DNA from 3 places in the Thermoanaerobacterium xylanolyticum LX-11 genome. Region 1 is predicted to be linked to each of the others. Evidence: riboswitches for the same ligand, from Rfam matches in the RefSeq annotation. Region 1 holds a riboswitch; each other region holds the start of a gene.
What was found. A riboswitch is a leader RNA that binds a small molecule or an ion and turns the genes downstream of it on or off. The one in region 1 is predicted to bind fluoride.
Positions count from the first base shown of each region.

Region 2: it holds a riboswitch for fluoride, as region 1 does, so the genes downstream of both, THEXY_RS03095 (MutS-related protein) here and crcB (fluoride efflux transporter CrcB) in region 1, are expected to answer to the same signal.
Region 3: it holds a riboswitch for fluoride, as region 1 does, so the genes downstream of both, eno (phosphopyruvate hydratase) here and crcB (fluoride efflux transporter CrcB) in region 1, are expected to answer to the same signal.

Region 1 is NC_015555.1:40,412-60,532, forward strand. It holds gene THEXY_RS00190 (methyl-accepting chemotaxis protein) at 1-1,668, shown strand, start outside; gene THEXY_RS00195 (chemotaxis protein CheW) at 1,698-3,245, shown strand; gene THEXY_RS00200 (protein-glutamate methylesterase/protein-glutamine glutaminase) at 3,276-4,370, shown strand; gene THEXY_RS00205 (hypothetical protein) at 4,348-4,914, shown strand; gene THEXY_RS00210 (CheR family methyltransferase) at 4,914-5,732, shown strand; gene THEXY_RS00215 (putative bifunctional diguanylate cyclase/phosphodiesterase) at 5,930-7,198, shown strand; gene THEXY_RS00220 (hypothetical protein) at 7,367-7,639, shown strand; gene ltrA (group II intron reverse transcriptase/maturase) at 8,028-9,434, shown strand; gene THEXY_RS00230 (response regulator transcription factor) at 9,641-9,913, shown strand; tRNA gene THEXY_RS00235 (tRNA-Arg) at 10,474-10,550, shown strand; gene THEXY_RS00240 (nucleoside deaminase) at 10,565-10,993, shown strand; tRNA gene THEXY_RS00245 (tRNA-Ser) at 10,997-11,086, shown strand; tRNA gene THEXY_RS00250 (tRNA-Ser) at 11,099-11,192, shown strand; RNA gene ffs (signal recognition particle sRNA large type) at 11,329-11,594, shown strand; gene THEXY_RS00255 (HD domain-containing phosphohydrolase) at 11,749-13,641, shown strand; gene dnaX (DNA polymerase III subunit gamma/tau) at 13,700-15,292, shown strand; gene THEXY_RS00265 (YbaB/EbfC family nucleoid-associated protein) at 15,362-15,697, shown strand; gene recR (recombination mediator RecR) at 15,711-16,310, shown strand; fluoride riboswitch at 16,365-16,425, shown strand; gene crcB (fluoride efflux transporter CrcB) at 16,482-16,883, shown strand; gene crcB (fluoride efflux transporter CrcB) at 16,883-17,254, shown strand; gene THEXY_RS00285 (HD-GYP domain-containing protein) at 17,297-18,478, shown strand; gene THEXY_RS00290 (DUF2508 family protein) at 18,527-18,793, shown strand; gene THEXY_RS00295 (pro-sigmaK processing inhibitor BofA family protein) at 18,846-19,118, shown strand; gene THEXY_RS00300 (DUF1657 domain-containing protein) at 19,206-19,454, shown strand; rRNA gene THEXY_RS00305 (16S ribosomal RNA) at 19,791-20,121, shown strand, end outside.
Region 2 is NC_015555.1:618,444-624,152, reverse strand. It holds gene THEXY_RS03100 (MutS-related protein) at 32-1,528, opposite strand; gene THEXY_RS03095 (MutS-related protein) at 1,525-3,060, opposite strand; fluoride riboswitch at 3,124-3,187, opposite strand; gene cysK (cysteine synthase A) at 3,258-4,190, opposite strand; gene THEXY_RS03085 (copper ion binding protein) at 4,341-4,565, opposite strand; gene THEXY_RS03080 (geranylgeranyl reductase family protein) at 4,647-5,709, opposite strand, start outside.
Region 3 is NC_015555.1:624,912-630,651, reverse strand. It holds gene THEXY_RS03125 (MFS transporter) at 14-1,201, opposite strand; gene eno (phosphopyruvate hydratase) at 1,336-2,622, opposite strand; fluoride riboswitch at 2,683-2,744, opposite strand; gene THEXY_RS03115 (dynamin family protein) at 2,825-4,564, opposite strand; gene THEXY_RS03110 (universal stress protein) at 4,664-5,083, opposite strand; gene THEXY_RS03105 (cation:proton antiporter) at 5,085-5,740, opposite strand, start outside.

The DNA of each region.
Region 1 (20,121 bases):
AGCAAAGCTGCGCAAGAGTCGCTTGCTGCGATTGAACAGCTTAATAAAGGAGCAGAACGTTCATCTGAAAATGCACAGAAGGTATTGGATAAAGCTAAATCTATACAAATACTTGTAAAAAATGCTGCTAATGATATAGAAAAACTTATAGAAGGTGTAAATATAGCATCGGCTCGAAATGAAGAATCAGCAAAACTAGTAGCACAATTAGAAAAACAAGCTGAGAATATAGAAGATATAGTAAAGACTGTTGGAAAAATAGCTGATCAAACTAATTTACTTGCGTTAAATGCCGCTATAGAAGCTGCAAGAGCTGGAGATCACGGCAGAGGATTTGCTGTAGTTGCGGAAGAAGTAAGGGTGCTGGCTGAAACATCTGAAAAAGCTGCTAATGATATTGCAAAAGTAGTAAATGAAATTCAGGAAGAAGTAAAAGTAGTCGTAGATGCAATTAATGGAGTTACTAATAAGGCATTTTCACAAGTTGAAATGGGGAAAACCATAAGTGAAAATCTTGGATCTATTCATAAATCAATGGATGAAGTAGTAAGAGGAATGTCTATTATAAATGACTTAAGTCGTCAATCTTTACAAGCTGTACAAGAATTTCAAAAGGGAGCAGAAATAATAGCAAGCAGTGCTGAAGAGCAGGCAAGTGCAACAGAAGAGTCACTTCAAGCGATTGAACAACAAACAAAAGCTCTTGATGATGTAAGCCAAGGTGCTGCTGAATTAGCTGAAATGGCAGATGATTTGAGAACATCTACAGATACTCAAAAATCGGCTGAAAGCTTTGCAGCTGCAGCGGAAGAATTATCTGCTGCAATAGAAGAATTAAGCAAATCTGCTGATCAAATAATGGTTGCACTCTCGCAAATTTCTAAGGGAGCAGAACAGCAAGCAAGCGCAGCAGAGGAATCATCAAGTGCAGTTGCTCAAATTGAAAAGGGAATGAACAAAATTAGTGAAGAATCACAGGCAGCTTTAAATAAAGTAATGGAACTTTTAAAATTGCTTGAAACTAATAAAAATAATGTTAGAACGCTTATTAATAGTATTGAAGAAATATTTAATGAAAATAAAGTAAATGTAGAAAAGATAAAAATATTGGAAAATATGGCTAAACAAATTAACAAAGTTGTTGATACAATTGCTACAGTTGGCATTCAGACAAATATGCTTGCAGTAAGTGGTGCTATTGAAGCGGCGAGAGTAGGAGAATATGGCAAAGGTTTTGCAGTAGTTTCATCAGATATAAGGAATTTAGCACAAAATAGTACTGATAATGCAGAACAAATTAAAGAATTGGTTAGATCTATTCAAGAACAAATACAGATAGTACTCAAAGATGCAGAAGCAGTAGTAAGTTCTACTGTAGAAGAAGTAGAAAAAACTAAAAATACTACAAAAGATTTGGAACAGATAGAAATAGATATGAACGAAATGATTAAAGCGAGTGAAGAAATATCAAAAGAATCAAATCAGAATATATTAGCAATAGGACAAATAAGAGAAGGTGTAGATCAGATTGCTTCCGCTGCTGAAGAATCTTCAAAGAGTACTCAAGAAGCAGCAGCAGCTGGCAAACAACAAGCGGCAGGTGTAAAGGAATTAGCAGATGCTGTTGAAGAAATTGCGGCATTAGCAGATGAAATGCAACAAATTTAAAAATAATCATTAATTAAGGTGATAATTTTATGGAGTCAATGAATACAAAAGAGATATTGAAAAAAGATGGTCATCAATATATTATATTTTACCTAGGAGATAAAATGTTTGGTATAGACATGTTATATCTCCAGGAAATAATGAGGGTTCCAGATATAGTAGAAGTTCCAAGTGCACCTGCTTATATACGTGGTATTACTAATTTGCGAGGTACTATCTTGACGATTGTGGATTGTAGATTAAGATTAAGACTAGAAAGAATTGATGATACTGAATCAACTCGTGTAATTGTGCTTACAGCCAAAAATAAAAAATTAGGATATGTGGTTGATAGATTAGTTGGAGTATTATCTTTTAATGAGGATGAATTAGAAAAAGGAAATGCACCAGAATTCGCTCAAAATCTTGTTGAACGTGTTGTTAAAGTTGAAGATAGTGACAAGTTGGTTATGCTTTTAGATGCAAAAAAACTTTTAAATTTAAGTAACAAAGATTTAAAAGAAAATGACGAAAGTACTGAAAATACTAAACCTGATATATTTAATGTGAGAAAAGAAGAGAATATAAATGCCAATGCCAAACAATTGCAAATGATAAGTTTTAAGATAGGGGAAGGAGAATATGGTATTGAAGTAACTAACGTACAGGAAATTGTGCGTTTTTCTGGCGATATTCATGAAGTACCTAATGTACCACCATATATACTTGGCATTATTTCTCTTCGTAATAGAGTGTTGCCTATTGTTAGTTTAAGACGATTATTTAATATGGAAGAATGTGCTTTTGATGAAAGATCGAGAATAGTGGTTGCTAAAATGGAAGAAAATGATTATTCATATTTAGTTGGTTTTAAAGTTGATTTAGTTTTAGAAGTATTGCGTATAGATAAAGATGCAGTTCTTCCTGTGCCACCATTATTAAACGCAGAAGATATTAATGAAATAAGTGGTATATGTAGCATGAATGAAGGTAACCGACTAGTTTATGTACTTGATTCTCAAAAATTATTTAAAGATAGATTGAAAGAAAATGTCGATGTATTAAGAATACATATAGACGATCAAAAAATGAATGTTTCTGATACAAATAATGATGAGGACAAACAACTTGTGAGCTTTTTGATAGATAGTGTAGAATGTGCATTTCCTATTGAGGATGTAAAAGAAATAATAAGTGCAACAGAAATAATGATTGTTCCTAATATGCCAGACTTTGTAGAAGGTGTCATAAATATGCGTGGAACAATTGTACCTATTATTGACCTTAGAAAAAAATTTGGGCTGCAAGAGAAAATTATAGATGATTATAATAGAATAGTGTTAGTCGATATTTCTGGGAAATATACAGGTTTAATTGTTGATTCTATTAAAGAGGTATTAAAAGTTGGATGTTCTCAAATAGACAGTGTACCAGAGGTTCTCGCAGATGAAATTGAAGAAAGTTTTATAGAAGGTATAGTAAAGTTTGAGAGTTCTAATAGAATGATTGTTTTGCTATCTGTTAAAAACATATTATCAGGAGAGGAAAGAGAAAAACTTATGACAATTAACAGAGTAAATAATGAAGTAAATAATTGATACAAATTTTGTATAAGAGAAGTGATACATATGATTCGTGTACTTGTAGTTGATGATTCTGCTTTTATGAGAAGATGTATAAAGGATATACTAGAGAATGAGAAAGACATGAAAGTAATTGATACTGCTCGTGATGGGAATGAAGCGGTAAAAAAAGCAATAGATCTTCATCCTGATGTTATAACTCTTGATATAAATATGCCAGTAATGGATGGGCTTACAGCATTGCAATATATAATGTCACTTTCACCTTGTCCTGTTGTAGTTATTTCATCACTTTCTACAGAAGGTGCCTTAACCACATTTGAGGCGCTTGAACTTGGAGCTGTTGATTTTGTTGCAAAACCTGGAGGTACAGTTTCTTTGGGTATAAAGCAACTTGCTGCTGAAATTATAGCAAAAGTAAGGGCAGCTGCATTATCCAATAGAGAACAGATAAAATCTTTAAAAAAAATAAAAAATTTTTTAAAACATGAAGAGCATAATTTAAATGATGAAATATATGAGAATAAGGTAAATGAAAATAAAAATTTAGTTATAATTGGAGTTTCTACAGGTGGACCTAAAACTCTAATGGAAATTCTACCATATTTACCTTCAGACTTTCCAGCAGCGGTGCTTGTTGTGCAACATATGCCACCGGGTTTTACAAAAGCTTTTGCTCAGCGTTTAGATCATAGTTGTAATTTAAATGTAAAAGAAGCTGAAAATGATACTGTTATTGAACATGGGACTATTATTATTGCAAAAGGTGGGTGGCATCTTAAAGTAGAAAAAGATAAAATAAGATCTAAACTTGTTACTAGATTAACTCAAGAACCTGAAAATGTACTTTATAGACCATCTGTCAATGTGACAATGAAATCTGTACTGGAAAATTTAGATGGTAAAAATATTATAGGAGTACTTTTGACGGGAATGGGTGATGATGGAGCGGATATGATGGTTGAAATTAGAAAACGGGGCGGATTAACTATTGCAGAATCGCAAGAAACTGCTATTGTATATGGCATGCCAAGAGAGGCTATAGAACGTGGTGGAGCTGAAATAATAGCTCCGGCTTATAAAATTAGTGACATCTTGATAAAGAAGGTATATGAGCATGCAATATTTTCAAAATTTTGATAAGTTGACTATATTAAGAAAAAATGATAAAAACATGAATAATTGTAGTAATACATTTAGTTTAAAAATGCTTATGAATAGGCTTTTAACAGAAGAAAGTAAAAAATTAGAAAAGCTGATTTTTGAATCTATTGCAGAAATAAGAGACGAAAATTTTGCTAATCTTGTTGTGGAATTACTTGAAAGTAATGATGCTTTTCTTAGAGATGCTGGGAGAGAATTATTGGCAGCAAATAGTAATTCGGCTCTTAAAATTTTTAAAAAGATATTTTCAGATTTTGAGAAAAATATTAGTTTAACAATTGAAAATACTTTTAGAAAAGAACAATTTAGAAATGTTGCTATGATATTAAGAGAAGTTATAGAACATAACAAAGTAGAGAATGTTGTAGCTGTAGCAGTTGAATATTTAGGTAAGATTGGAAAAAGCAAAGAAGATAAAAATATAATAAAACGAACTTTAAGTCGTTTTTCAAGTCCATTTTTTAAGTATATAACAGAAATTGCGTTAAAGAATTTGAATTATTATAATGAGGTGAACTAGTGACATTTGAAGAATTTATTAAGTTAAGAGAGTTTATATATAAAAAAACAGGAATATATTTTGAAGATCAAAAGATGTATTATGTAAAGAACAGAGTTCTAAATCAGATAGAACTTACTGGACATGAAGATTTTAAAAGTTATTTTTCATGGCTAAAGTTTGATAATACTGGACGTGGTCTTCAAGAATTAGTTAACATTTTGACAGTAAATGAAACTTATTTTTTTAGAGAATATTATCAATTAAAATGTTTTGCCGAAGAAATCTTACCTGAAATTGTTGAAAGAAAAAAGAAAGAAAATGACAAAGAAATTAAAATTTGGTCTGCGGGTTGTTCTACAGGTGAAGAACCGTATACTTTGGCAATAATATTAGAAGAAGTACTTGAATATATACATGGCATTAAATGGGAAATTTATGCAACAGATTTAAATACAGATGTTTTAAAAAAAGCCGAACGAGGACTATATTTAGAAAGATCTCTCCGGGTAGTACCTGAAGAGTATAAAAAGCGTTATTTTTACCATAATGATCAGTATTATGAGGTAATACCAAAGCTCAAAAAGAATATTGCATTTTTTCAGTTGAATTTGATTGATAAAACAGAAATGCAAAAAATGAGGAACTTTGATGTGATTTTTTGCAGGAATGTTCTTATTTACTTTGATGATATATCTCGTAGACAAGTGGCAAATTATTTTTATGAAGCTCTTTTAGATGGAGGATATATATTTTTAGGTCATTCAGAGTCCATGAGTCGTATTACACCTATATTTAAATTACGGAAATATAAAAATGCTTATATATATACAAAATAAATTATTTATATTTTAGTCTGATTAAGCAGTGCGGTTACAATTTGATTGCACTGCATAATTATATTATTTTTATGGTCGATAGATGGTTCTATCGTTAGTATAATTTAAGGTTTTATTCGAAGTATTTTGTGCTTGATTGATTAAACTTCATTTATTATGAGTTTAAATCAGTAAGAAAGGATGAACTGTTGTACCATATGGAAGTAAAATCTAATGATAAATATTATTATGATTATTTAACTAATCTCCCTAATAGATATTTTCTCTATGATTATTATAAACAAGATGCTAATAAGTTTATATTTGTTCTTTTTGATTTTGATAATTTAACATACATAAATAATTCTTATGGACATCTTTTTGGTAATAAAGTATCAGTTAAAATAAGTAAGGTACTGACTGAAACAGTAAAAGAAAGTGGAAAGATTTTTAAATTCGATGGCGATGAGTTCATTGTTGTTTTTCACAGTAATTTTGACAAAACAATAAATATTGTAGAAGATGTTACACAAAAGTTTAATTATTTTTTTAAAGTTGAAGGTAAAGATATTTTGACAACAGTAAACGCTGGAATTTATATACCAAAGTCGGGAGAACATATTGATGATATAATAAGAAAAGCAAATGTTGCAATGCTTAAAGCTAAAATGCTAGGAAAATCAAAATATATCGTTTTTGATAAAGTTACAGAGGATAATACACTAAAAAAAACCGGGATGATCGTAGATATCAAAAAAGCAATGTTAAACAATGAATTTTACCTTTTATTTCAGCCTATTTATAATTTGAAAGAAAATAGAATGGAAGAAGTTGAAGCTCTTGTAAGATGGAAAAATAAGAAATATGGAGATATCTCTCCGTCCCAATTCATTGCGGTTATTGAAGAAAGTGGTTTCATTAAAGAATTTGGCATTTTGGTTATTGAAGATGTTTTTAAACAGATAAATTATTGGCAAAATAGAGGAATTGCACTTAAAGTTAACATTAATGTTTCTCCTCTTCAACTTAAAGAGGATGATTTTTTATTTAAATTTGAACAACTTATTAGTAAATACAATACAGCATTAAATCTTGTTGGAATGGAGTTTACTGAAACTCAAATATTGAATATTAATAAACAAGAGATAAATAAAATAAAAGAATTGTTGAGAAGAGGAATAAAGATTTCATTAGATGATTTTGGAGTAGGATATTCTTCATTGATAAACATGATAGAGTTTCCTATAAGTACTATCAAAATAGATAAGAGTCTTATTGACAGGATTAATGAAAATAAAGTGAAAACTTTGATCAAAGGTATTTTGCATATTTCAAAAGAAATGAACTATGAAGTTATAGCGGAAGGTGTAGAAACAAAAGAACAACTTGGTATGTTAAAAGAATGGGGTTGTGATAAGATACAAGGTTATTATATATCAAAACCTAAAACTTCAAAGGAGATAGAATTGATGTTCAATAATAATTGATCTGCATGTTCGAGTAAATTTTATATAGGATTCATTTGATATAGTGACAACAGAGAACTTATGTAACAAAGTTAAGATAAATTGCGATCAGAGATTCTGCACAAAATGGAATATTATTATTTATATGCAATTTAGTATATTACATTGGTATAAAAAGGATGTGCCGACATGATAAATATAATGGTTTTGGGCTTATATTCATTAGAGAGACAGGCATTAACAAGTTTAATTGAAAAAGATTTAGGTATGAATGTAATAGCTAATGCAAAAAAAATTGCGGATATAAGTACTATTTATTATCCGGATATAATAATTATTTGTGATAGCAGTTCATATAATTATTGTCTTGAACAATTTCGGTATATAAAAAGTAAAAAGATGAATAGCAAAATAATATTGCTATTTTCAGTGCGCCCGGCATGGGCGATAACTTGGCGGTGAAAGTCCGCTGTGGGCTTGGTAGTGGGAACCACTAGCTGAACCGCAAGGGTGTCCATCGTGAGGTGGAATCTGAAGGAAGCGGTAGGCAAAATCTCGGTCTGAGGAATACGAACCAGATAAGAGGCTGAATTGGGGCGGACGAGTTTGCTGAACAAAACGAAGTCCAACACTACCCGAACCCCATACAGTAAATCTGGCAGATAGACGAGATGAAGGTTATCGTTCTTACCCGGGGAGGTCTCAAGGATAAGTCATTAAAGTGAACTCTGAAATGACAACCCATGCAGTGATGTATGGCTGAACCTTGAGAAGTCAGCAGAGGTCATAGTACTTATCTAGTCATGAATAGATAAGGAAGGACCGAACATTAGGAGGTTTTGGAAATCTTATGAACTCGAAAGATATGCAGAGACTGCAGACAACTCAACAAAGAGGCTATCCGCTCAATCAAGAAATGGAATTTCAAGAGAGAGCGGAAGTGCATAGTATATCATCGGCGTCAAAAGATAGAAGAAACAATGTACAAAGATACACCAGTAATATGCTTGAAATGATACTAGACCGAGAAAACATGAAAGAAGCATACAAACGAGTAGTTGCAAATAAAGGAAGCCATGGAGTCGATGGGATGGAAGTAGATGAACTTCTACCGTATCTCAAAGAAAACTGGCCGACCATAAAGCAACAATTACTGGAAGGAAAATATAAACCACAACCAGTGTTGAGAGTAGAAATACCAAAACCAGATGGAGGAACAAGACTACTAGGGATACCTACAGTACTAGACAGACTAATACAACAAGCAATAGCCCAAATACTAAGTGGAATATACGACCATACATTCTCTGATAACAGTTATGGTTTCAGACCTAGACGCAGTGCAAAAGACGCAGTAATAGCCGCAGAAGTATATATAAACGAAGGATGCACATGGGTAGTAGATATAGACTTAGAAAAGTTCTTTGACAGAGTAAACCACGACATACTAATGTCCAAATTAGAAAAGCGGATAGGAGACAAACGAGTACTGAAGCTAATACGAAGATACTTAGAATCAGGAGTAATGATAAATGGAATCAAAGTAGCAACAGAAGAAGGGACACCACAAGGAGGGCCATTAAGTCCGCTACTAGCAAACATAATGTTAGATGAACTAGACAAAGAACTAGAAAGAAGAGGACATAAATTCTGTCGATATGCAGATGATTGCAACATATACGTAAAAAGCAGGTCAGCAGGAAACAGAGTAATGAAAAGCATAAAGAAATTCATAGAAACCAAATTAAAACTAAAAGTCAATGAAACAAAAAGTGCTGTAGATAGACCATGGAAAAGAAAATTCTTAGGATTTTCGTTTTATACAAAAGAAAACGAAGTAAGAATAAGGATTCATGAAAAATCCATCAAAAGGTTTAAGGAAAAAGTAAGAGAAATAACCAATCGAAACAAGGGAATAAGCATGGAATACAGAATACGTAGATTGAATCAGATAACGACAGGATGGGTTAACTATTTTGGATTAGCAGATGCGAAAGGAATAATGAAAGCTCTTGACGAATGGATAAGGCGTAGACTAAGAGCATGTATATGGAAGCAATGGAAGAAGACAAAAACAAAGTATGACAATCTGATAAAATTAGGAGTAGAAAAACAAAAAGCCTGGGCATACGCCAATACGAGGAAAGGCTACTGGAGAATATCCAATAGCCAAATACTCAATATGACTCTTACAAATAAATACTTCGAAGACATAGGTTATAGAAGTTTATCAAAAAGGTATCTAATCGTACATTAAATCTTAATGAACCGCCGTATACCGAACGGTACGTACGGTGGTGTGAGAGGACGGCGGTTAGTCACCGCCTCCTACTCGATTCATATATTGATTGTTTGTACTTATATACTGCCTTGGGAACAAATATAAATGGGTATATTTTTGAAAATGCTGAACAAACTGAGTTGTTTAAAGCAATTAGAGCAGTATTCAGCAAGGGATTTTATATGTGGAATGAATTAAAATTTAAAAAATTAGCCAAGTACGTAGATAGCATAAATTTAACAAAAAGAGAAATGGAGATACTTTTTTATATATTTAAAGGCTATAAAAACAATCAAATTGCTAATATTTTACACATAAAAAAGAATACTGTTAAAAACCACATTTATCATATTTACAAAAAATTTAATGCGAAAAATAAAATTGAAATAATGTTTAGGATTTTAGGAAATAGAGATATTTTTAAAGATAAAATTGATTACGTAAAAATAATATAATGATATCAGAAAACTATACAGACAAAAAGGCAGATATAAGTTAGAATATAGGTGTATAAGAAATTTTAGGGAAAAGCATATGCTTCAAATAGATATTATTGAAGATATAAAAGATGAGATATTTATCATAGAAACTGGATGGAGTAATCCACTGTTTGTGAAGACATAATTTGAAACAAAACTGGAAATTCATTATTAAATTCATGGGGTAAGGGGAAAGTGCAACTTTTTTAGCATCTAAATGGATTTACTATTACCATATATTCAACTAGATGTAAAATATAAAAATTCTTGTAAAGATAAATTTTTTGCTGGAATTTTATTGCGAAATCTCTGTTGCGAACTGAAAAAACTTGATTAATTTCAACATATATTGTATAATGATATAAGTGAACGAAACGTTGAAATGGTGCGCGTTAGAGGCACTAAAGGGAAATAAACGATATTCGAAAAAAGTGGCCTAATTGGGACTACGAATCAAAAGGCCACGGGTTCGAATCCTGTCGGGCGCACCACTATGATATTGACAAATTTGAAAATTTATATATAATATAAATCATGCGCCCGTAGCTCAGCAGGATAGAGCAACGGTTTCCTAAACCGTGTGCCGGAGGTTCGAGTCCTCTCGGGCGCACCATTTGTGTGATTAAGATGTACAACGAGTTTATGAAGGCTGCTATAGATGAGGCTATTATAAGCTTTAAACTTGGAGAGATGCCGGTTGGTGCAGTTGTAGTTAAAGATGGCATCATTATTGGCAGAGGCTACAATCTAAAAGAAACAGAAAAAGATGCGACGCAGCACGCTGAAATCAATGCTATAAAGGATGCTTGCAAAAGCATTGGCGATTGGAGGCTTAATGGTGCATCGCTCTATGTCACATTAGAGCCATGTCCAATGTGTGCAGGTGCAATAATAGAGTCTCGGATAAAAAGAGTGTATGTAGGCGCAGAGAGTCGTGATAACGGTGCTGCAGGTACTGTATATGATCTTTTAAATAAAAAAGCAGAAGTTTATTTTGGCATCATGGAAGATGAGTGCAAAAAATTGATAAATGATTTTTTTAGTAGACTAAGGTGATCTGGAGAGATGGCTGAGTGGTCGAAAGCGCTCGCCTCGAAAGCGAGTGGGCGGATTCCCGCCTCGTGAGTTCGAATCTCACTCTCTCCGCCATGGAAATATCATGGAGAGATGGCTGAGCTGGTCTAAGGCGCACGACTGGAAATCGTGTGTACCCTCAAAACGGGTACCGAGGGTTCGAATCCCTCTCTCTCCGCCATTAAATGTAATTCCCATCTTAATCCATAACATCCATTAAAAATTTCAATCCATGTGTTGATTTTTACATATAGACGATGTATAATAGGTCTTGCATTGCACAAAATAATGTTGTAAGTTAAAAAAGACTTACATGGCCGTACTAGATGGGGAGGTAGCGGTGCCCTGTAACCTGCAATCCGCTATAGCAGGGTCGAATTCCCGAGCCGAGGCATGATTACTGTAAGGCTGGCATAAGTAAGTGATTATGATATTCAAGTCCTCCGCAATGGAAATTTGTGAACCCCGCCAGGTCTGGAAGGAAGCAACGGTAAGCAAATACTTTCATGTGCCGGGGGAGTGCTTGAGTGGAGTTAACTGCTTATGTAACGCTTATGGTAACATGACAGAGTCGGGTGTGCGGCCTTTTTATTTTTATTATCTTTTACTAAAAAATTTTAATACATACACAAAAAATATTATATCAAAAAATATTCAGATATTTAAAATTTGTGTAAAGTTTTTTTGGGCATTGTCGACTATACTAATAGTGACTTTTACTGCTTAGGGAGGTATTTATGTTTAGAAGTTATCGCAATCGTTTGTTTGTCATAATATTCGGAGTTTCAGTCTTTGTATATCTACTTTCGTTTGTCCACATAGTAAAAGGCATAGGCAATAACATATTTGCTTCTTTTTTGATATTGTTTATTTCGGCTTTTATAGCAATGACAGAGTCAAAGCACTTGTCATATCCAATAGAAAAGTTGAATAAAGGCGTTAAACGTATAATAGATGGTGAATACGATTATAATATTGATATAGATGTTTCAGAAGAATTTGTAGAGTTATCAAGAAGTTTTAGAGAAATGTCACATAAGCTAAAGTCAACTTATGAAGAGTTAAAAAGGGAATCTCAGGAGCTTTTAAAGAAAAACAATGAATTGCAAGATTACTATGCAGAGCTTGAGGCGTCTTATGAGCAGATGGAAGCTGTGACAAACGAACTTGAGAAATCGGAATCAAGGTATAGGACACTGGTAGACAATATTTCAGATATTCTTTGGTTTACTGATGGTGAATACAATATAGAGTTTATTAATAATAGATCAGTAAGATATTTAGATTACATGCCAGACGAGATGACAGGCAGAAAAATCACAGAATTCGTTCATGACGACGATAAGAAGATCATGGAAGATCTGATGAATGGTAGAATAAGCATGGCGGAAATAAAATTCAAAAAAAGAGATGGTTCAATACTTCTTACAGAAACGAGAGCTAAGGTAATAAAGAACAATGAAAATGAGATAGTGGGAATTCAAGGTTTGTCGAGGGATATAACTGATTACAATAATGCGAAAAAAGAGATAATGGAGAGAAATAGGCAGATTCTGGCTATAGGAAATGTGACGCAATTGCTGACTAAAAATTTAGAACCTCGAGATGTTCTATATTCTATTGCTGAGAAAATATCCACCATACTTTCTTCACCACTTTGTACCATAAGGACAATAAATGAGTCAGGAAGATTAGAGCTTATGGTAGCAGCAGGGGAATTGAGAGACATGCCTCTTTTAAAAGAGTTGTCGTTGTCGTCGGATGAAAATGTTAAGCTTCTTGTTTCAAAAGAAATTACTGTTTTGGATCCTAATAAATTCCCGATAGATGATAATTTGCTTTTGCGATTGAAAGAATTAAATGTAAAAAACGTAATAGCTGTTCCACTCATATCTAAAGATAAGGCTGTGGGAATCTTAAACATATTAACAACTTCAAGGCTTGCCAATGATATAAGCTTGTTGAGATCTGTTGCTGATAGTGTGTCTGTTGCCATAGAAAATGCAAATCTATATGACGACATGAGGAATTGGTACTTTAGGACCATCGATGCTTTGGCTCATGCTGTTGAGGCAAAGGATAAGTATACTAAAGGGCATTCGCTTAGAGTTTCGAAGTACGCTGCAATTATAGCCGAAAGCATGGGACTGCCAAAAGATGAGATAGAAAAGATAAGAATTGCTGGTTTGCTGCATGATATAGGAAAGATAGGAGTGGCTGACAGTATACTTACCAAACCTGGAAAACTTACAAGTGAGGAGTACGACAAAATAAAACAACATCCAAAAATATCCAGAAAAATATTAGAACCAATTGGACTATCTAAGGATATAATAGATGGAATTGAAAAGCACCACGAAAGATATGATGGGAAAGGATATCCGTTTGGGCTTAATGACGACAATATACCGCTGATTGCTGCGATACTGTGTGTGGCGGATTCATTCGACGCTATGACATCTGATAGATCGTATAGGAAAGGTATTTCCTTTGACGAGGCTGTAAATGAATTGTTGAAATACAAAGGCACACAGTTTAATCCGAGGGTGGTTGACAGCGTAATATCTATTTACATGAGGGATAGAAAAAAGATGGAGAGGATTAAAATAGAAACGGAAATAGCAAACTAAAAGGATATAGAAAAGTATCCTTTTTTTTGTTACAATTAAGTAAATGAGGTGTTTTTTTATGTACCAATCACTGTACAGAAAGTATAGGCCCAAAAGTTTTTGTGAAGTTTTGGGGCAAAATCATATTGTCAGAACTTTAAAAAATCAGATAAAAAGCGGACGAATAGGACATGCATACCTTTTTTGCGGTACAAGAGGTACAGGCAAGACAAGTGTTGCGAAGATTTTTGCAAAAGCTGTTAATTGTCCTAATAGCGTAGATGGGGAGCCCTGCAACAAATGTCAGATATGCGAGTCTGCTAATAACAATTCTCTAATGGACATAATAGAGATAGATGCGGCGTCGAATAACAGCGTTGATGATGTGAGAGAATTGAGGGACAACATCATATATGCTCCATCTTCATGTAAGTACAAGGTGTACATTATAGATGAAGTCCATATGCTATCTGGCAGTGCCTTTAATGCCCTTTTAAAAACACTTGAAGAGCCTCCACAGCATGCGATATTTATTTTAGCTACAACTGAGCCAAACAAGATACCTGCAACTATTTTGTCAAGGTGTCAAAGGTTTGACTTTAAAAGGATATCATCGAAAGTCATTTCACAGAATATAAAGAAAATAGCTGAAGACAGCCAAATAAATATAGACGGTAAAGCAATTGCACTGATTGCCAAGCATGGAAATGGTTCTATGAGGGATGCTATAAGCATACTTGAGCAGTGTGCTTCATACAGCGATGTTTTAACGTATGATGATGTGTGCGATATACTCGGCACTGTAAATGATGATACGTTGTTTGCTTTAGTGAATAGTTTAAACGATAGAGATGGAAAAGAAATCATAAAACAGATAGATAAGTTGATGCTTTACGGCATAGACGTAAATAATTTGGTGAAAGCTCTGTTATCTTTTTTGAGAGATGTGATTGTATACAAAACATGTGGTGATGAGTCAGAAGAGATATTAGAAACAGAGATAAATGATGTAATCGAGAAGGCATCTTTATTTGATATGGCGTTTTTATCAAATGCGTTAGAGAAATTGATAGATCTTCAGGGGAAAATAAGATATGCTCAATCTCCCAGAATAATGCTGGAGATAACATTGCTTAAGCTTATAAATCCGGAAATCTCACCTGATATAGACAGCATATTAGATAGACTAAATAAGTTGGAGAATGTGATTAAAAGCGGTAAGATGATGCCGTTTGTAGAGAAGGATATTGTCGCTAATGATAAAACTTTAAAATCTGAAGGGGTTTTTGATGATGTAGTGATAAAAAAAGAAGCGAAAAAAACTGATGATATAGTTGATAAAGTAGATAAGAACATTGAGATAAATGTAAATGAAGTTTTCAAAAAACTGTTAAGTATGATAATGAAAGACAGGCCGATGATTTTTTCTTTTTTAAGCTTAGGCAAACCGTATTTGAAAGATGGCAATTTTGTGATAGAATATCCAAAGGAGCATGTGTTTTATAAAGAAGAACTTAATAAAATCGAAAATAAAGATTACATCAAAGATGTTATTAAAAGACTGACAGGTAATGATTACAACATAGTTTTTGCTATAGAAGAAAAAAATGAAGATGAACAGTTAATTGAGGCAGTAAAAAAATATTTTGGCGATGTAGAAATAATAGATTGATTAATCACTACTAAGTCAAAATTAGCATATAAATAAGAGAGAATACAAAATTAATTAGGAGGTATTTGGATGGCTAAAGGAGGATTTCCTGGCGGTTTTAACATGAACAACATGATAAAGCAAGCGCAGCAGATGCAGGAGCAAATGAAGAAAATGCAGGAGGAGCTTGAAAACAAGACGGTTGAGGAGTCTGCAGGCGGTGGAGCTGTAAAGGTAGTGGCAAATGGCAGAAAGGAACTTATAAGTATAAAGATCGATCCGGATGTCGTTGACAAAGACGATGTAGAGATGCTGGAGGATCTTGTATTGGCTGCAGTAAATCAAGCTTTAAGAAGTGCTGAAAAGATGATTGCAGAAGAGATGGGAAAAATAACAGGAGGTTTCAACATACCTGGCTTGTTCTGAGGTGAGTTAATTAATGAACGTATATTCGAGGTCATTGTCAAGGCTTATTGATGAATTATCAAGACTCCCCGGCATTGGACGCAAGACAGCTCAGAGACTGGCGTTTTACATCTTAGATATGCCTTTAGATGATGTTGTCAATTTGTCTAATGCTATTTTAGAAGCAAAGAACAATTTAAGATACTGTAAAAAGTGCTATAACTTTACTGACAGTGAGCTTTGCAGTATATGCAGTGACGAGACGAGGGATACACATACCATATGTGTAGTTTCCGATCCTAAAGACGTAGTAGCGATGGAAAAGACGAGGGAATATCGAGGATTATACCATGTACTTCACGGTGCAATATCGCCTATGGATGGAATAGGGCCAGAGGATATAAAGATAAAAGAGCTGTTGGAGAGGATAAAAGATGCTGAAATCAATGAAATAATATTAGCTACAAATCCAGATATAGAAGGCGAGGCAACTGCCATGTACATTGCAAAGCTGATAAAACCTTTTGGAATAAAGGTAACAAGAATTGCACACGGTGTACCAGTAGGCGGTGACCTCGAATACACAGATTCTGTAACACTGTCCAGAGCTTTAGAAGGCAGAAGGGAAATGTAAATTAAAGTTTACTGAAAATTAATTTGACATAAAATTTGTTTGGATTATAATATAATTAAGACTGGTGAAGGAGCTCACCATTAAATGCGATGATGCTAATGGCTCCTATTGGGTATACTACCTGATAGGAGTATATTTATTACTTAAAATGAAAATGGAAGGGTGATTTTCATGGAATACATCTATATAGGAGTAGGCGGCTTTTTTGGGGCAATATTAAGATATTTAATTTCTACTTATTATCAAAGTATATTGCATACTGTATTTCCTATTGAGACATTTTTTATAAATATTTTTGGGTCATTTTTGCTGAGCTATATTTCAAATTTAACCCTGGAAGAATTTAATATAAATTTCAATATAAGACTTGCTATTACGACAGGATTTATAGGTGCCTTCACTACATTTTCTACGTTCACTAAAGAGACTATGGATCTACTGAGAAATGGGAGAATCGCAGTTGCAGTAACGTATGTCCTTCTGTCAATACTTATAGGATTTATTATGTCTTTTATGGGATTTGAGTTAGGAGATAAGACAGCAAAAATAATTAAAGGGCGTGAAGAAAATTGATGCTAAATATGCTGTTAGTAGGCTTTGGAGGAGTTTTGGGAGCAATATTAAGGTATGAAATATCCAGACACATAAAAGAGAGTAGGGAATTTGTAGTGCCATTAGAAACATTTATCATAAACGTAACAGGTGCCTTATTATTAAGTTTTTTATCAAGTCCTAAGCTTATCCATCTATTTGATAATGATGTAAAATTGTTTATCATGACAGGATTTATAGGTGCTTTTACTACATATTCTACCTTTTCTCATGAGACAATAGATCTTTTTCGAAAAAAACATTATATACATGCATTTTTGTATTCATCTGTTACTGTCGTTGTTGGACTTATTGGCGCTTTTTTAGGATACTATATTGGAAGTTTGTTTTAAATAATGTATTATAGAAGTATAGAAGGAGGGAGGTATGAGATTTTGATATTAGACTATTTTAGATTGCTTTCAGCGTTATCGCTATCATTAGATGTGATGGAAAAAAGAAATTTTGGACATGCGAGAAAAGTTGCCTATGTTGGCATAAGACTGGCACGAAATATTGGCGTTAAAAACGACGAAGAATATAAGATCTTTTATTCTGCCTTTTTACACGATATAGGAAAAAGCGATATAGTTGAGGACATTAACCATGATAGCACATGGAAGCATTCGTTAAAAGGAAGCGAATTTGTAAAAGAAATGCCGAAAGGGGATGAGTTTTCTGAAATCATCAAGTATCATCATGAAAATTGGGATGGAAGTGGGTATTTCCATCTTAGTGGAAACTCCATTCCTTTAGAAGCACAGATAATATATTTAGCAGATCAATTTGACATAAGGTACAGCATTATATCCAAGAAACTCAATGAGTACGATACAAGGGAAAACATAAAGAAATGGCTTGATTTAGAATCCGGAAAGGCGTTTAATCCACTATTGGTAAGTGTGTTTAAAGATCTAATGAAACAAGAAAAGTTTTGGCTGGATTATGAAAATTATAATCAGTTTGATGTCTTAAAACCGTACATAAAAAATGAAATTATGGTGCTCGGAATAGATGCTCTTGAGAATATCGCTGAAGTTTTTTCAAAAATAATTGATAACAAAAGCCACTTTACGTACAACCATTCAAAAGGCATTTCTGAAATTGCTCATAAAGCAGCTACAATTTCTGGATACGATCAAATTACAGTTCAAAAGGTTAAGATATCAGGTCTTTTGCATGATTTGGGCAAGTTGGCCATACCAAATGAAATATTGGACAAGCCAGGAAAGCTTACCGAAAAAGAATTTATGACGATAAAGTCACATACATACTTTACTAAAATAATACTACGTGAGATAGGAGGAATTGATGATATAGCTGAATGGGCTGCAAATCATCATGAGAAATTGGATGGCTCAGGGTATCCAGAAGGACTTACTGGAGAAGACCTTGATGGAATTTCAAGGCTTATGGCTGTTTGCGATATATACCAAGCACTGACAGAAGATAGACCTTATAGAAAAGGTGTGTCACATATTGAAGCAATCGATGTGATCTATAAATTGGTCAAGCAAAATAAGGTAGATGGGAAATCGCTGGAGATAATAAGAGAAATACAAAAAGTGAACAAATAAGTATACTCATCCATATAACTGTCAATAATATGGATGAGGAGGTATTATATGGGCACGCTATATAAAATTTTTAGGGAGATATCAGCTACAAAAGAAGAAACAAATGATGAAAATGATGCTTTGATAGATGAAGTGAAAAACACCATGAGACAGTTAAAAGATGCGGAAATGTATTTTCAAAGTGTTACAGATCCTGACTTAATTGATCAAGCTATTTACAACATAGAGTCATTGAGAAAGAAGTATACTTATTTACTTAAAAAAGCTAAAGAAAACGGTGTGAATTTTGATAATTTCAATTCGCTTATATCATAATTTGTCCCCCTCTTAATATAATAATCATAGGATGTATTAAGGGGGAATTTTTATGAATTTAAGCATTGAATACAATATAATAATAGCATATGTAGTGGGACTTTTTTTATTATACATACTTGGGTGGTTATTGGTTGTACCGAGAAAATTTCTTATAAGGCTTATTTTAAATGGAGTAGTAGGAGCATTAGTCTTATTTTTTATAAATATTGCTGGAAAGACATTTGGAATATATGTCGGCATAAATCCTATAACAGCTTTAGTTGTAGGCTTTTTAGGCATACCTGGAGTGATTTTGCTTATTGTGCTGCAGTATATCGTGTAATATAAATTTCCAAATAATTATAAGTGTAAATAATCTCCTTAATAGAAATAATAAAAAAGGTAATATTTTATTAAGGAGGTTACAAAGATGACTGTAAAAAGCGATATCGAAAAGGCTGTTGCTGCAGCACAGTCTGCACTTGGAACGTACGCGCAGTTTGCCAGTGCGACAGATGATCCAGCAGCTAAGCAGATGTTTCAGCAGATGCAGCAAGATATGCAAAGACACGTAAATATGCTAAACAATAGGTTGAATTATATAAATTCAAATAACAAATTGAATCAACAGCAGCAGGCTACACAGCAAGTGCAAAATATACTTTCAAATAAAAAATGAGTATTTGAGGCATCTATTGATGCCTCAAAAATTTTACATAAAATTAACATAAAACGAGAAAAAATAAAGCATTTATAAGATAATTAGATATAAAATGAATTATTGGCTGTAATTTGGGCAATAGGAGCATTGCAATATAAATAATAAATGTGGTATATTAATAAGGCACAGATTATTCGACTATATATATTGATTCTAAAATTATTTACCACAAAATACCAAATAGAAAGCAGTTGACAGAGAGAAGATAATGTGGTAATATAGACGATGTCGCGATAAGCGGCGAGGGAAATGAACCTTGAAAACCGAACAGTGAGATATGCGAGCAAAGGATATAAACATGAGAGTTTGATCCTGGCTCAGGACGAACGCTGGCGGCGTGCCTAACACATGCAAGTCGAGCGATCCGGCACTCAACTAAGCGCTTACAGAAAAAAAGACAGCAAAGAGAAAAGAAAGCAGAAAAAGAGAGAAATAAGAGTAAACGCGGAGTTGAGTGCCGGATAGCGGCGGACGGGTGAGTAACGCGTGGACAATCTACCCTGTAGACTGGGATAACACCCCGAAAGGGGTGCTAATACCGGATAATGTCAAGTAATGGCATCATTGCTTGAAGAAAGGAGAAATCCGCTATAGGATGAGTCCGCGTCCCATTAGCTAGTTGGCG
Region 2 (5,709 bases), 570 kb from region 1:
ATCTCAATCTCTCCATCAAATTTTAATCAAATCAAGAATTTTTAAATATCTTCTTGTACAAATCTTCTCCATAGCTAGTCTTTAGCGGTTCACCCTCAACTAATTTAAAAGATCTTTCACCATTAGGTTTTCTTTCGGCTCTTAAAAAAATCGCATTGTCCATTTTTTTATCGTACAAGCTGCGTGATAATTCATAAAGATGAGTGACAAAAAATATCTTTACTTTAACTTCCAGTAATGCACTTATTATCTGTCTTGAAATCTCTGAGCCTTCCCTTTCATTTGTAGCTGCAAATGATTCATTAAAAAGTATCATGGAATTTTGCTTTATATTATCAACAATATCACTCATCCTGCTTAATTCTTCGTCTAATTTACCGCTGTTCATTTCTTCATCTTCTTCTCTTTTAAAATGTGTAAATAATCCAATACATATATTTGATGAAAATTTCTCTGCTCCCACAAACATGCCAGACTGCATCATTAACTGCGCCAGGCCAATGCTTCTTAAAAATGTCGTTTTTCCCCCTTGGTTAGCACCTGTTATGACGAAAAGATCTTTTCTGTCAGCATTCAAATCATTTGACACTACTTTCTTTTTCATCGTCAGAGACAAGCTTATATCATATAAACCCGAATAAGAGTGTCTTCTATTCTCTGCAGATAAAGGCACAGGAAAGCATATAGGTTCACCTATTTTAGTAAGTTCTTCATACAGATTAATGCATCCTACATAAAAGGCTAATTCTGTTTTAAGCATTTTAAAAAAGCCATTAATGTGATCTGCAGACTGCGCTAAAGCATTTGCTGCAAGATTTATGCCTCTATCTTTTAATTCTGATAAAGCCTTCATGCCACTTTCATCCCGATCGGCAATGTAAAAAGTAAAAGCCGAAGCCTTTTTGGAAAAAATCTTTTCAATTAAACTCTGTTTGATTTCATTAGGCCTTCTGAGAATGTAATTAATCCCTTTATTACCTTTTCCCAATTCCGCACTTATCAATACTCCATTTTCAAATTTCAATTCTTTTAAATGTGTTTTTACAGTTTCAATGTACTCATCATTTAATTCTTTTTGTAGCATTGAAAATAATGATTTAAAACCTTCTGATTCAAATTTGTGAAAATGTTCTTCCGCAATCTTTCTCAATTTAATAAGCATATCAACATACATGTACATAAGCTCAATTGAGCTATGCAAAATTGACGATGGATAGCTGCTAAAAATGCTCCAAAAATTTTTTTTCTCATTTTCCAATGTTTCTACCGCAATGTCATAAATGCTTCTTATTATAGAGGGATATTTTAGACAATCTTTGAGAATATCCTGACGATAAATTATCTCATTTACATCATTTATACTTGTTAGAATGACTTTATAAGCTACATCGTACAAAAACTCATCACCTTGTGCCATAGCATCAAAAACCGCATTCAATCCCAAATCCTGTACCAATATTTGTTCATTCCATGGCAATTCCTGTTTCATATCAAAATCGCGATTTTTGTACAGCAAAAATGTCTTCATCTGTTTACACGCTCCTTAATATGCTCATAGGTAAGTCTGTATTTTTCCGCAATTGTAATGGCATAAGACAAACCATCAGCAGGCTTTCTTACAACCTTATAGGTTCTAAGCGATGGATTATCAGGTACGACCGTACTAACTACACTTACAGTCTTTTCGTTATAAGTGGATAATTCATCTATAAATGTAACCCAAACACAAAGCAAATCCAGATCTATAATTCTATCCATTACCTTTTTGCTGAGAAAAATAGCATCTTCCAGAGTAGTAGAAGTAAATATTTCATTCAGTATAACAATGCTATCTGACGTAGCTTTTGAGAGAATATCATAAATCCTAATCAATTCATCTTCTAATTTTCCGTGGAGTTCATTTACATTTTCTTCTCTTTCAAAGTGTGTAAAGATATTGTCATATAAAAATAGCCGCGCTTTATATCCTGGAACAGGGCATCCAATGCTGGCAAGATAATGAACTTGTCCAAATGTCCTGGCAAATGTCGTTTTACCACCTTGATTAGGCCCAGATACAACAAAGATTCTCTCATTGCCACTTAAGTAAAAATCGTTTGTGACGACTGTCGATTTATTAGAAATAAGTTTATTAGCTAATGCCAAATCAAAGCACCCATAGTCAAAAACTTCTTTTGATTGGCTTTCAACCTGTGGATAACAAAATTTCAATCCTACATCTTTAAACTTTGAAATAAATTCCAAATATGACATGTAAAACTGTACCTCACGTTCAAATGTACCGATTTTATCATCTATAAAATGGCTATTTTTAATGCAGTAATCATCAAGCTCCTCAAATATTTTTTTATAAAGTTGGGCTACCAAATCTAAAATTTTTGCTTCCACGTGATTCATATCATCGTACTCTGAAAACTTCTTCCTATAATCTTTTACCTCTCCTTCTTTAAACTTTTTAAAGGTTTCTTCCACAATGTTACTATAATTTATCTCTGATTCGTATTTGCTTACTTTTATACTGTTTCCTCTTATGAGTATGCTGTACTTTACAGATGATAAGTCCTCTTCAAGTTTTTTTGTCGCTTCATTCAAAGATACAAAAGAATTACTATTAACATAATTTAAAATGTATTCTCGAAATGCAATAAAGCCAGTAGAATTTAAATCTATATGTGTTAAATCATTAGCAAAAGAAACTACAGCATCAACATATAAATTAACTGCATCTAAAAACCATCTTTCCTTTTGATATTTATAATAAATCTTATCAATCTTTTTTAAAGCTTCCCTCATATGCTGAAATTTTTCAGAAAAAGATTTTACAGACATAAAAAGCGAATTGTTTTCTAATTCTTTCATTATTTCTTGGCGATATACGATTGTTTCTTTGTTAATAGGCGATTTATAAAAAAACGGTTTAAGGTTATATTCGTTTCTACCGAATGTTATTGCATCTATTATTTGATCAATGTTCAAATCTTTAAAAAATACTGGTTCATTTAATAAATCAACGTTTGTAATATCTTCAGCATTTATAAACAATATACTTTGAAACGCCATTTGTTACACCTCCTGAACTAATTAAAGTAGCAAAATAATATAAAAAGCCGATAGCTATCTACATTATTTGTAGAAGCCATCAGCTTTTCAGCAAATTAAATGAGGGAGCTTCATCCTCTTCTTTTATTGTCAAGTATATTATATCATTTTATTCATCAATATGGAAGAACTTTTTTGATCAATATACTATCCTTTCATTAATCTTGATACAGTGTTGTTGACAGGTATCTTTCACCTGTATCGGGAAGCAATACGACTATCGTCTTGCCTTTATTTTCTGGCCTCTTTGCAATCTGAGTCGCTGCAAATGCGGCTGCACCTGATGATATTCCAACTAATAATCCTTCAGATTTTGCCAATGCTCTTGACGTCTCAAATGCCTCATTATTCTTAACCTGGTATATCTCATCAATGATTTCTCTATTCAAGACATCAGGTACAAATCCCGCGCCTATACCTTGTATCTTATGTGGACCAGGTCTTCCACCAGATAGAACTGGAGAATCAGCAGGCTCAACTGCTACAATCTTTACATCAGGTTTCCTTGATTTTAAAACCTCACCAACGCCTGTAATTGTCCCACCTGTGCCAATGCCTGCAACAAATATATCCACATTGCCATCAGTGTCTCTCCATATTTCTTCTGCTGTTGTCTTTCTATGTATTTCTGGATTGACAGGGTTTTTGAACTGTTGCGGTATAAATGCATTTCCGTACTGCTTTGCCAGCTCCTCAGCCTTTTTTACAGCTCCAGACATGCCTTCCGCCCCTGGAGTCAAAACTATTTCAGCACCAAGCGCTTTAAGCAAATTTCTTCTTTCAATGCTCATAGTCTCAGGCATAGTCAATATTAATCTGTATTTCTTAGCCGCTGCAACAAAAGCCAGCGCTATTCCTGTATTGCCACTGGTTGGCTCAATAATAACAGTGTCTTTGTTTATAAGCCCCTTTTCTTCTGCATCTTTAATCATAGCATATCCGATTCTGTCCTTTACGCTGCTTAATGGATTAAAGTACTCTAATTTTGCTATAAGCCTTGCTTCAAGATTATTTTCTTTATTGTAGTTTGATAATTCCAATAGCGGCGTATTGCCTATTAAATCCGTAAGGTTTTTTGCAATCTTTGCCATTATATCCTCTCCTTTAAATTATACTATTCCGATTGGATTTTATGTAATAATTATATAGCAAAAAAAGCCTTTTGTAAATAACATTTTTAAACTTATTATACATTAAATATAAAAAATAACCGCATTAGCGGTTAAGCATAAATAAAAATATTAAGCTTCATATCCTGCGTCAATAATCGCTTTTTTCATGTCATCTATAGTAACTTTTTTAGGATCGTATGTTACAGTTGCATTGGCCTTATCCAAGTCTACTGTCGCTTTTGACACTCCATCAAGACCTTTTAATGCTTTCTCTACAGTCATTTTGCAATGGTTGCATGACATGCCTCTCACATCAATCGTTGTAGTCTCACCTTTTGAACCAAACAAACCCATATTTAAATTCTCCTTTCATATACTCATAAGGGGTATCACCTATAAATAGTTTAATTTAACTACAGTTTAAAGTCAATTACTTCATGACACGTTTTTTTCTACTTTAATTTTCGTCTTAGAAGTCATTACCCGCAGTGAATACATTGGAACTTTTAATTTAAAATTCTTATATGTATTATCACCCATCATTATATCTACAAAGTATGATAGCACATTAGGAAAATATCTTACTGATTTTTCTATGAAATCCATGTTATTGTAAGTAAATTGCGCTAATCTATATGCCCAACCAACATCTGGCACAACTTCTCTATTGAGTCTAATAGTGTATTCATCCAATCCACATTCTCCACTGAAATGCTTTTTTAGAACATCAAATGATATGTCTGCAGTAAGCAAAGCATTGTATATTCCTTCGCCTGTAAATGGATCAGCAAGCCTTGTAGCATCTCCAATCAATATTATTTTATCGTTGTTAAATACACCATCGCTCCCATCAGGAAACGACAACTGATGCCCGTAAATTTTGCAGTCTTTTATATTTCCGTCCACATTTTCCTCTATCATTTTAGATAGCATTTCTTTTATGTCTGAAACTTTGTTTAAAAAAGTCCCGACACCAATAGACAATCTGTCACCTTTGGGGAATACCCATCCATACCCATATCTTATTGCATTGAAATCTACCACAACTTTCCCTTTTAATCCATCGATTAAGCTATTATCCACGTATACTTCACCTTCAAGTGCTATGCCTTTTTTGCCATTTATTAAGTTTGCTTTATGTGCCACATTGCTGTTTATTCCATCTGCACCTACTAAAACCTTTGTCTCATATTCACCCCTGTCTGTCACAACGACAAGTCCCTTATCATGCTGATAAAAGTCATAAAATAATTCACCATCATATATTTCACACCCATGATAAGCTGCTTTATCTATTAAATATTTATCAAATTTAGTCCTATCTACTTGGTATATTATGGGCTCACCAGTCTGCAAAGCTATTGTTCTATCATTAGGAAATCTAAAAATGATTTCATTTGTAATATCTTCTACGCATTGGCTTATATCAATATCTAATAATTTGTAACACCTTTTAGTTATTCCGCCACCGCAGGCTTTGTACCTCGGAAAAACATGC
Region 3 (5,740 bases), 580 kb from region 1:
TTATACCATAAATTTATCTGCTTGATCTAACAAATAACACATACCAAAAAAGCGCAATCATTTCGGCTATTATTGAATATAGAAATATAAAATTGATAGAATGAGCATATAAGTATCCGAAAATAGTACTTCCTAAAAACATAGAAAATCCTGTAACAGCACTGAATACACCAAACGCCTTGCCTCGCTCAGAAATATACGTAATATCGGTAATTACAGACCTCATCGTAGTTTCTTGCATACTTGTAATAAATCCCCATATAAGCATTGAAACGATAGCCAAAACTGGCATATTTGAAAAGACCATGAAAGTCATCAAAAAGGTCGATATTGGAAGCACTGCTAACGACAAAAAACCTTTCTTGTCATAAAATTTTCCAATGAATACTGCACTTACTCCATCTACCGCCATTGCTAATGCGTACAAAAGTGGAATAGCATCTTGGCTTAACACTTTATGACTCAAAAAATGATATGAAATAATCGGATAATTAGCAAATCCGAGCATTGCAAAAAATATAAAAAGCATGTAATATAAATACTGCCTTGAAAAGTTTTTATTCAACAAATCTACATTTTTAGATGCATTTTTTGTATTTTTCTCCAATTCTGCAGGATTAGTGACTTTGCTTCGAGCGTATATTACAAATATAACAGTAAGTATTGCTGGAATCCACATCAAAATAAAGCCCGTCTTATAACTACCAGCAAAAGATATAACAAAAGTAAAAATCAAAGGTCCTATAATACCACCAATTTGATCAAGCAACTCATGTAATCCAAAACCTAATCCAGTTCCTATTTTTTTACTTACATGTGATAAAATAGTATCTTTTCCTGGACTTCTTATTGCTTTTCCGGTTCGCTCCAATATTATTAACAGCGCTGCTATTGGCCATTTACCTGTAATAGCTAAAAGAGGTACAGAAATAAGCATTCCATATCCTAATATCGTCCAAAGCCATGGTTTTGATGTCTTATCTATAGCATATCCTACTGGTATTCTAATAGCAGACGCCAAAAATTCACCAATACCCGTAACAATGCCAACGATTAGTGCATTTGCACCTAACAACTTCAAATATGGACCATACACACTTCTTGCACCTTCATAAGTTATATCTCCAAATGCACTAACTATACCAAGTAGAAGTATAACACTAATTGCCACTTTTTTATCTTTATCATCAATTTTCATCATATCAAATCCTTTTTGCTGTGGTCCTTTTTTTATTGCTCTTCTCGCTAATTATTTTAATTAATAAATTAGACCAAAATGGCTAACAACAGTCATTAATTAATGATGCTGTTAGCCATCCTTTCTAAACTCTATAGTTATTTCCTTAAATTATAAAATATATCTTTTCCTTTAAATACAGCGCTATCTCCCAATAACTCTTCAATCCTTAAAAGCTGATTGTACTTAGCTATTCTTTCAGTCCTACATGGAGCACCGCTTTTTATCTGTCCAGCATTTACTGCTACTGCTACATCTGCCATTGTTGTATCTTCTGTTTCACCTGAGCGGTGGGAAATAACAGTAGTATAGTTAGCTTTCTGAGCCATTTGTATTGTATCCAATGTCTCTGATAAAGTGCCTATTTGATTCAACTTAATTAAAATAGAATTGGCAATATTTTTCTCTATACCCTCTTTAAATATCTCTGGATTTGTAACAAAAATATCATCACCTACTAATTGAATCTTGCCACCAAGCTGAGACGTAAGCAATGCCCATCCATCCCAATCATCCTCTGCAAGTCCATCTTCAATGGACACAATAGGATATTTATTAATCCATTCTGAATAGAGATCAATCAACTCACTTGATGTACGACTTACTTTTTCACCTTCAAATACATATTTTCCATCAATATAAAACTCAGACGCAGCAGGGTCAATCGCTATAGCTACATCTTCTCCTGGTCTGTAATCTGTTTTTTCTATTGCCTCGATTAAAAGTTTCAATGCATCTTCATTTGTCGAAAGATTCGGAGCAAACCCACCTTCATCACCTACAGATGTGCTAAAGCCCCTGCTTTTTAAAACATTTTTTAAAGTTTGATAAACTTCTGAGCACATTCTCAATGCAGTCGAAAAACTATCTGCACCAATAGGAACAATCATAAACTCCTGGACATCAACAGTATTGTCTGCATGTTTTCCTCCATTTAATATATTCATCATTGGCATCGGCAGTTCGTACGAATTTGTGCCTCCAATATACTTAAAAAGCGGTATATTTAAATAATTCGATGCTGCCTTAGCCACTGCCAACGATACACCTAAAATTGCATTCGCACCAAGCTTTGACTTGTTTTTTGTGCCATCTAATGAAATAAGCAAATGATCTATTTTTCTTTGTTCAAATACATCCATATCAGTAATCTCTTTTGCAATAATGTTGTTGACATTGTCAACTACATTTTTAACACCTTTGCCATGATATCTCTTTTTGTCATTTTCCCTTAATTCTACGGCTTCTTTTGTACCTGTAGAAGCTCCAGAAGGAACGGCTGCCCTTCCTATAATACCATTTTCCAATATAACGTCAACTTCTACTGTAGGATTCCCTCTTGAATCTAAAATTTCCCTTGCTTTTACTGAAGTAATTCGTGGCATAATATGTATCCTCCTTTAGATAATTTTAAATTTATAATAATAAAAGCTGATAACTCCTATACTTATATAGAAGCCATCAGCTAAAATTAGCAATTAAGGTGAGCTTCATCACCTAATAAAATTATTTACTTTTAACTATAATTTTCTAACTATAGTTTAAACAAATTAATTGTAGAAGTCAATATCTTTTTAGGATGATTGCCTAATTTTTGGCAATTATATCATTTAATTTGCTTTTCAATTCGTAAATATTTTTCAACATATTTAGATACAAATCTTTTTCTTTTTGAAAGCTATCTTTGTCAAGTTCATAATTAGTTTTTGTTTTAGCAAGAAGTTTTTTAACCGTTTCAAACATAGATTGCAATTTTGAATTCATATCCTTTTCAAATTCACTAAAACTTTCTTCAATTCTTCTTAACAAATCATATCTTATACGGCCTAAATTTCTATCAATATCTACATGAATCCTGCTTACAATACCATTTAATATAATCTTGCCAGCAATTTTTTTGGGCAAGAAATAAGTAAAAATTACCGGATCGATTTCCAATGCATCTACATCATATCCTATTTTGTACGTAAATTTACTTTCTGATGTAATTCCATCTCTGCACTTAAAATATTCTAAATCTATACCAAACAACTCATTTGCCACAGATTTTATTTCATCAATGACTTCATTAATCCTTGAAAAATAATTTGATAATGCCACATTATACTGTTTCTCAATATCCCTTTCAATTTCCATTTTTATTATTTCAAATTCTTCTACTATTGTTTTTTCAACATATTCCTCAAGTTCTCGTTTCTGATCAATTCTACTTAATTTTAAAATGCTGTTATAATGTTCTTTTGTTCTTTCTGAAACTCTCAAGCTTAAATATTGTTTATATTCCTCGACTTTCTCATCAAAATTTTGTAAAATATTTTTCATGTCGCCTTGAAATAATAAATATATTTCATTTTTATTTTTCTCAACTTTTCTAATAAAGTTTTCAAAGGCTTTTATATTAGATTCTAAATGTTCTAAAGGAATTTGTTTTAATTTTATGCTGCTTTCAATAAAAGTTTGGCACATTGAAATGATCCGATCAATATTTTTAGCATAACTTTCAAGCAATACTTTTTCTTTTTCTGTCATTAGAAAATTTTGTAAGTCAACTTCAAGCTTTTTTGCTCTACTCTTTTCAATTGCTTCATTATCTTTCGAAATTTTGCCTTCTAACGCCAATTTAGCAGAAATTGGATATATAATAATATTATCATGCTTCGTAATTTCTTTTATAATATTTTCATTAAATTTAATTATCTCATCTAATTCTATTTCACTTACATAGTCAATTTTGTTTAAAACAAAAAATATCTTGTTGACATTCTCTGATATTTGAGACAAAAACTCTTTTTCCAATTCACTTATAGGAGGATCCACCGAAAGTAAAAAAATCACAGCATCAGCTTTATTTATATAACCATATGCGACATCTGTATTATGCTTGTATACCGATCCAATACCAGGTGTGTCTATAATTACTACATCATTGCTTACAAACTCAAAAGGATATCCTATATGTATCTCTTTGACTTTTTTTATGTTTTTAGGATTGTTCTTCTCTGTGCAGTATAAATCCAATTCTTTTACATCAATATTATCAATCCTACCATCTTCGTACAGTACTTTTGCCCATACTTCAATACTATATTGAACTTTTGTTATAACAGATGTTAAGGGAACGACTCCTGTAGGAAGCATATCAATTCCCAATATATAATTGGTGAATGTCGATTTTCCTCTTTTAAATTGTCCTAACACTACAAGATAAAAGACATTACTGCTAAATTTATCTTTAATATCTGATATAGCATCTTCTATTGCTTCAACACTTATATCTTTTGATATACTTTCTACTTTTTCAAATATTTCATCTAATTTTTTCCTCATACTACTATATCGCTCCTTCATTGGATTACATCCATATTGTAAATTTGAAATTCAGGTATTGACATACCTGAATTTCAAATTTTATATAGCCACTACATATTATTTTACAATAAGAACAGAACATTTTGCATGCCTTGCTATGTTTTCTGCAACGTTTCCAATAATATACCTTTTTACACCGCTATTACCTTTTTCACCCACAACTATCAAGTCACATCCATGTTTTTCTGCAAAGCGGATTACTGAATCCACAGGATGACCTGTTATCACTTCTGTAAATACTTTTATCCCTTTTTCATTAGCCAATTTCCTTGCATTTCCAAGTATCTTCCCATAATATAATTTTGCTGAATTTAAAGCCTCATCTACTTCGTCTTTTGAATTTACAAATTCCGGAATATTAGCAACCGATATCAAATATGCTTCACTATTATTTATTTGCGCTAATTCTAAAACAAATTCATATGCTTTATTTGCATATTCCGACCCATCATACGCAAGTAAAATTTTTTTAAACATTCTAAATCTTCCTTTCTATATCATAATCTTGCGGTCTGTAAAATTTTTCTGCAATTAATGTAGGTACAATTGCACTTAAAATAACTACAGTAACAAGAATAGTGTACTGATTACTTGTTATTATTTTATGAGTTAATCCAAACATTGCTGATATTGTTCCAAAAGTAAGACCTGTAGACATTAGAAGAGTTGTATACATTCCTTCTTGTTTTGAAAATTTAAATACCATAGTAGTTGGTTTTACCGCTATATATTTTGTTGCAATTTTAATTAAAAGTAATATAACAATCAAAAGAATATTTACTATTACACCATGAAGAGAGACGTATAATCCCGCTTTTATAAAGTAAAAAGGTGTAAAAATAGCAAATGCTATTGATCTCATACGGAATAATAAATTCTTTTCTTTTACAAAAAAACCTGATACCATTAATCCAAGTATATATGCCGGAAGAACAGCTTCACTATTTGCCATAGAGGCTAATCCACCTGTTAAAAATAGAAAGAAAAATAGATATTTTATTTCTAATTGCCCTACTTTATTGCCATATACTGCAAAGAATTTTTTTGTAGCAGAGGGCATAAATACAGCTACTACTACTGTAATAACTACAAATAACAACATCCACTTGTTATAGTTTGCAAAAAGTATCCCAA